Regions from separate parts of the Bariatricus sp. SGI.019 genome, predicted to be linked through region 1. Evidence: predicted binding sites of a transcription regulator. Region 1 holds the regulator's gene; the other holds the start of a gene.

Evidence for each region. The regulator NrdR, encoded in region 1, represses ribonucleotide reductase genes. The targets are predictions, from matches to a motif close to CACAANATNTTGTG.
Region 2: nrdD (anaerobic ribonucleoside-triphosphate reductase) is a predicted target of NrdR. The motif match lies at 2,002-2,015, and genes of this name have one in related genera.

Annotation. Positions count from the first base shown of each region.
Region 1 covers NZ_JBNPOQ010000008.1:46,392-49,827, reverse strand. The annotation lists gene ACQRD1_RS06635 (lectin-like protein) at 1-200, shown strand, start outside; gene ACQRD1_RS06630 (glycoside hydrolase family 3 protein) at 202-1,452, shown strand; gene nrdR (transcriptional regulator NrdR) at 1,517-1,966, shown strand; gene truA (tRNA pseudouridine(38-40) synthase TruA) at 2,111-2,845, shown strand; gene ACQRD1_RS06615 (exodeoxyribonuclease III) at 2,881-3,436, shown strand, end outside.
Region 2 covers NZ_JBNPOQ010000011.1:55,895-59,330, forward strand. The annotation lists gene nrdD (anaerobic ribonucleoside-triphosphate reductase) at 1-1,953, opposite strand, end outside; gene ACQRD1_RS08580 (helix-turn-helix domain-containing protein) at 2,129-2,344, opposite strand; gene ACQRD1_RS08585 (hypothetical protein) at 2,467-2,811, shown strand; gene ACQRD1_RS08590 (TatD family hydrolase) at 3,044-3,436, opposite strand, start outside.

The DNA of each region.
Region 1 (3,436 bases):
GGAGCAATGGATATTGGTATATCAATGAACCGAGCTTTGTCGATACGGGATCTGATGCGAACGGAAATATTCAGGAAAATGTAATGAATCTGTTCTATGTAAATGGAACATGGTATCTCAATGACTCCTCAGATAATCTGGCGGCTAATTATCCGAGCCTTCTGAGTGGAAAAGTTGGATATATCATAGAGTTTGAATAATATGAAGAAATATATTGGAATCATAGCAATTACTGCTGCGGCTCTACTGGCAGTCGCGGCCGGTCTTTGGTATCATCAGATCGTAAAACAGAATGATAAGTTTGAAGAGACACAGTCAGAAGTAAAATCAGAATCTGATAAAAAGCAGGAATCTGTTCAGACTGTGGAACCTGAGTTATCCGAAGAGGAACAGCGCAAGGAAGAAGTAGAGGAAATCGTAAATTCTCTGACTTTAGATGAGAAAGTAGCACAGTTATTCATTGTAACCCCAGAAGAATTGACAGGAGTAGGAGTTGTCATTGCCGCAGGCGAGACGACTCAGAATGCAATCAGCCAGTATCCGGTCGGCGGCTTTATCTACATGTCACAGAATCTTGAGAATCCGGAACAAGTACGGGAAATGGTGAAGAATGTCCAGGAGTATTCTTATCAGAGAATAGGACTGCCATTATTTATCAGTGTGGATGAAGAAGGCGGTACAGTCAGCCGGTTTAGCAATAATCCGAATTTTAATCTGGAGAAGATTGACAGTATGAGTGTGATCGGTGCAACTGGAGACCCTCAGAATGCCTATAATGTAGGAGCAAAGATTGGAAGCTTCCTGTATGATCTGGGATTTAATATGGATAATGCACCGGATGCAGATGTGCTGACGAATCCGTCGAATACTGTGATTGGTTCCAGATCATTTGGAACAGACTGTAATCTGGTTTCTGAGATGATGCTGGCAGAGATGAAGGGACTACAGGATCAGAATATTATCCCAGTCATAAAGCACTATCCCGGGCATGGAGCGACAGAGGCTGATACGCATGCCGGATATGCGTATACGAATAAAACCTTGAATGAGATGATGGCAAATGAGCTGGTTCCGTTTATCAATGGTATCAATGCCGGAGTGAAAGTTATAATGGCTGCGCATATTTCCTGCCCGAATATTGTCGGAGATAATACGCCGTCTTCTCTGTCTGGAGTTATGATCAACGATATCTTGCGTGGTCAGTTAGGCTATCAGGGAGTTGTAACGACAGATGCATTGAATATGGGTGCAATTGCTGAAGAATATTCATCAGGACAGGCAGCTGTACAGGCATTGCAGGCTGGCGTAGATATCCTGTTAATGCCAGAGAATTTTCAGGAAGCGTATCAGGGTGTGTTATCTGCGGTAGGAGATGGCAGGCTGACAGAAGAACGAATCAATGAATCTGTAAGGCGGATTGTGAATTTAAAATTAGATATCAGCCAAAAGTAATTTGACTTCTGTTCATTTAACCGATATACTGTATACAAGTACGATGAGAAAGGAATAACGCAAGATGAAGTGTCCATATTGTAATCATCCAGATACCAGAGTTATTGATTCCAGACCTGCCGAGGATGGCAATTCAATTCGCCGGCGCCGTTCCTGTGATGTGTGTGGAAAGCGGTTTACGACATATGAAAAGGTAGAGACGATTCCATTGATCATTATCAAGAAGGATAATAACCGTGAGCAGTATAACCGCGGTAAGATTGAGAATGGAATTTTAAGGGCCTGTTACAAAAGACCGGTATCTGCTGAAGCTATACAGCATGCAATCGACAGGATCGAGACGAAGATATTTAACCAGGAGGCGAAGGAGATTCCAAGCAGTATGATTGGAGAACTTGTAATGGAAGAATTAAAAGAACTCGATGAAGTTGCATATGTGCGTTTTGCGTCTGTATACAGAGAATTCAAAGATGTGAACACCTTTATGGATGAACTGAAAAAAATATTAAAATAAGAAGATATTTGCTTAGATAGTAATAAAGTGATAGAATAAGGGAAGAAGCAAGAAAAAGGGATTGCTTCTTCCTTTTTTATATTATATATTTTTAACAGAAACAGATGGTGCTATAGAGATACGATTATAGATTGGGTGAGATATATGAGAACATACAAGTTAACCATTTCTTATGATGGCAGCAGATACCAGGGATGGCAGCGTCAGGCTACCACTGACAACACCATTCAGTTTATTCTGGAATGGAGCATTGGGAAGCTGGTCGGATATCGGGTACATGTTGATGGGTCTGGCAGAACGGATGCCGGAGTGCATGCCCGAGGCCAGGTGGCGAGCGTAAAATTAACAAAGTTATATGATACCAAAGAGTTAAAAGATTCATTGAACCGGTATCTTCCTGAAGATATTCGTATTGTGAAGGTGGAACTTGTAAAGAATGGTTTCCATGCCCGCAAGAGTGCAAAAGGGAAAAAATATGAATATTATATTGACTGTAGAGAGAAGCCGGATGTATTTTCACGCAGATACTGCTATCATTATCCTGAGAAACTGGATATTGAAGCGATGCGTGATGCGACCAAGTATTTGATCGGGCCGAAGAATTTTACCAGTTTTACCGACGATAAGGAATGCAAAGATCCTATCCGCCGGATTACCAATATTAAGATCGTAAGTAATGGTGAGAAAGTCAGGATCACCTACTATGGTACCGGATTTTTATATCATATGGTAAGAATATTGACTGGAACATTATTAGAGATTGGTACTGGCAAGAGGGATGCGTCTAAGCTTCCGGTCGTTATTGCTGCGGAGGACAGAAGTCTGGCTGGTTTTCTGGCACCGGCAAGAGGATTGTTCCTGCGGAAAGTATATTATTAAAAATAAAGATTCTCGAAAGAGTGGGAGGATAATCAATGAAGTTTATTTCATGGAATGTTAATGGAATCCGTGCCTGTGTGCAGAAGGGATTTGAGGAATTCTTTCAGCAGGCGGATGCGGATATATTCTGTATCCAGGAATCTAAGATGCAGGAAGGTCAGCTGGAGTTGAATACTCCTGGATATTACCAGTATTGGAACTATGCGAAAAGAAAAGGATATTCAGGGACAGCAATATTTACAAAAAAAGAGCCGATTTCTGTGTCCTATGGTATTGGGATTGAAGAGCATGACCAGGAAGGCCGCGTGATTACACTGGAATTTGAAGACTATTATTTTATTACGGTATATACACCGAATTCTCAAAATGAATTGGCAAGACTTCCATACAGAATGCAGTGGGAAGATGATTTTCTGGCATATCTCAAGAAGCTGGAAGAGAAGAAACCAGTAGTCTTCTGCGGGGATCTGAATGTTGCACACAAGGAGATTGACCTTAAGAATCCTAAGACGAACCGGAAGAATGCCGGTTTTACGGATGAAGAGAGAGAAAAATTCTCTTCGCTTTTGGATGCTGGGTTTATTGATACTT
Region 2 (3,436 bases), on a different contig from region 1:
ATCATAGATAAACTGCATTACGGACAGCACTGCCGGAATGTTCTGCTGCATATCCGGTACTTCGATATAGCTGATTGCTCCGCCCGGAGACAATTTCTGGAAATCAGCTTCAAACTCCAGCTTGTCAAACGCGTTAATCTCTTCGGATACATGAACATGATAGCTATTTGTAATATAGTTCTTATCTGTAACACCTTTGATGATTCCAAATCTCTTCTGAAGACATTTTGCAAACTTATAAGTGGTGGATTCCATCGGCGTTCCGTATACAGAATAGCTGATATTCTCTGCTGCTTTCCACTCTGCACACTTATCATTCAGTCTCTGCATAACCTTCAGGGCAAATACTCTTCCTTCCGGATCTGTATGTGACTTGCCAAGCATACGCATACACATCTCATAGAGGCCTGCGTAGCCTAATGAAATCGTAGAATATCCATTATATAATAATTTATCAATGGTCTCGCCTTTCTTCAGACGTGCCAGTGCACCATGCTGCCACAGAATCGGGGCAACGTCTGATACGGTTCCCAGAAGTCTCTCATGTCTGCAGCGAAGTGCACGATGGCATAATTCCAGACGGTCATCCAGAATCTTCCAGAACCGATCCATATCTCCTTCAGAAGAACATGCCACATCCACCAGGTTAATCGTAACAACACCCTGATTGAAACGTCCGTAGAACTTATAAGAACCATCCGGATTCTTCTGACTCTCTTCGACCGTCAGGAAAGAACGGCAACCCATACATGTGTATACATTTCCCTTTTTCAACTGCTTCATAATCTTAGCGGAAATATAATCCGGCACCATACGTTTTGCCGTACACTGCGCAGATAACTCTGTCAGATACCAGTATTTGGAATCTTCCGTAATATTATCCTCATCCAGCACGTAGATCAGCTTTGGAAATGCCGGTGTGATCCATACGCCTTTTTCATTCTTCACGCCCTGCATTCTCTGCTTCAGCACTTCTTCAATGATCATTGCCAGGTCGTCTCTGGTCTGTCCTTCTTCCACCTCATCCAGATACATGAACATCGTAACAAATGGCGCCTGACCATTACAGGTCATCAACGTGATCAACTGATACTGAATCGTCTGGATTCCACTCTTTACCTCGTCTCTTAATCTGCGCTCAGTTACTTTATCGATGATCTGTTCATCCATACTCTCGCCGCATTCTTCCCGCTCTGCAATGACATTCTTACGGATCTTCTTTCTGCTGACATCTACGAACGGTGCCAGATGTGCCAGTGAAAATGACTGTCCGCCGTACTGATTACTTGCGACCTGTGCCACGATCTGCGTCGTTACATTACAAGCCGTAAAGAAGCTGTGCGGCTTCTCGATCATCGTCTCACTGATGACTGTACCATTCTGCAGCATATCCTCCAGATTGATCAGATCACAGTTGTGTTCCTTCTGCGCAAAATAATCAGAATCATGGAAATGAATGATTCCAGCTTCGTGGGCATTTACAATCTCTTCCGGCAAAAGTATACGCTTTGACAAATCCTTGCTGACTTCTCCGGCCATGTAATCACGCTGCGTAGAATTGATCACCGGATTCTTGTTCGAATTCTCCTGATTCACTTCCTCATTAATATTCTCGATCAAAGACAGAATTCCATTATCCGTCGTGTTAGACTTACGAGTCAACTCTCGCTTAAAACGATAGCGGACATACTTCTGCGCCACCTCATAGCCACGCATCTCCATAATGCCGCGCTCTACCATATCCTGAATATCTTCTACATGAACCGCATGCGTAGACTCCTGTACCTGATCCGCAACATTGTCCGCAATGGCCATAATCTGATATTCATTCATCTGATGGATCCTGTCCACCTCATTGTTCGCTGCTTTGATCGCATTGATAATCTTCGTCAGGTCAAAATATACCTCTTCCCCATTTCGCTTAATTACATTCGTTTTTACGTCTATTCTCATACTCGTCCTCACTTTTGTACCAAATATTGTTTCTATCATTTTCCCATGCACTATATCTAGTGCATTTACTATCATACACTAAAATTACTATAAAGGGAAGAAGAAATTATAAAATATTTTATTTTTTTATGAAAGGCAGCATAAAACAACCGCTGCCTGTAACAGGCAGCGGCCGCTATACTTCTTCTTTTTCCAATTTTAAAATGTCATTTACATCGCATTCGAGGCAATCGCAGATTTTTGCAATTGTGTTCAAATCGACACGGACAACCTTGTTCTTACAGTAGTTGTTCAACTGTGTCCGCTGCAGCCTGCAGATATAACAAAGTTGTGTTTTGCTGACACCTTTTTCTGCCAGAACTCTTTCCAAATCAATCACTATCTTACTCATACTCAACACCATGCCATTTCTTTGTGTTAAGTATACCCATATTTCCATTGAAAAAATAGATATATTAATTTACACTGTAATAAGATACAGTGCCTGTTATTATCCACAAGGGAGTGAAGATATTGAAACGAAAGATACGGCTTACGGCCATTGTATTTATGCTTATTCTGCTGTTTTTCGTCTGGTTTGAAAACCAGCCTTACAAAGTCATGCATTCTACCATTTTTACTTCTTCCAATCTTACGGAAACGCATCTGACAATTGTCATCAACCGTCTTTTTCCAATCAAAGAGGAGGTATTGGCCAGAGAAATTGTGGATGACTGCCAGATGCGAAATGGAAAATATCTGAATTCATATTATGAACTGGAGCTGTACCGCACCAGTCTGCACTATTATCTCGGGATTCCTTACGACACCGTTCTCTGCAATGGTTCGGGTCAGATCGTTACCGAGATTGATTTTTAGTGCTCATCTTCTTTATTCTCATTAACAAAATTCTCTGAAGAAATTACATTCTTCATCATTGCAAAGTGCGGCATCCCGGGTCTTTATATTTGCCGACTCTGGTGGACCTGCTGGTTCTGGTGGGTACAGAAATATAAAGCATATCTTCTGGCGGAAGATGAACTGGTCGCAGTCTTACCGATGAATCATCCTTTGGCATATCAATTTCTATAAGAGTAAAAAAGTGTATGGACTAGTCATCCAGTCCATACACTTTTTTTGCATTTATTTCAGTCTGTTTTATGACCTCCTCACCGGTCATCCCCTTCAATCTTGCAATCTCTTCTGCAACATATTTGATATAAGAAGAATTATTACGCTTGCCACGGTTTGGTTCCGGTGCAAGATACGGGCAATCGGTCTCCAATACGATAGATTCCAGAGGAACCGCTTCTACTACTTGCTTTAACTTCTTGCCATTTTTGAAAGTGACAACTCCTCCGACCCCTATATAAAATCCTAACTTCACATATTCCAACGCCATCTCTTTTGACCCAGAATAACAATGAATGATTCCTTCCTGCCCCTTCGCATGTTCCTTCATGATCACGAACGTATCCTCAGCCGCATCCCGACTGTGAATATT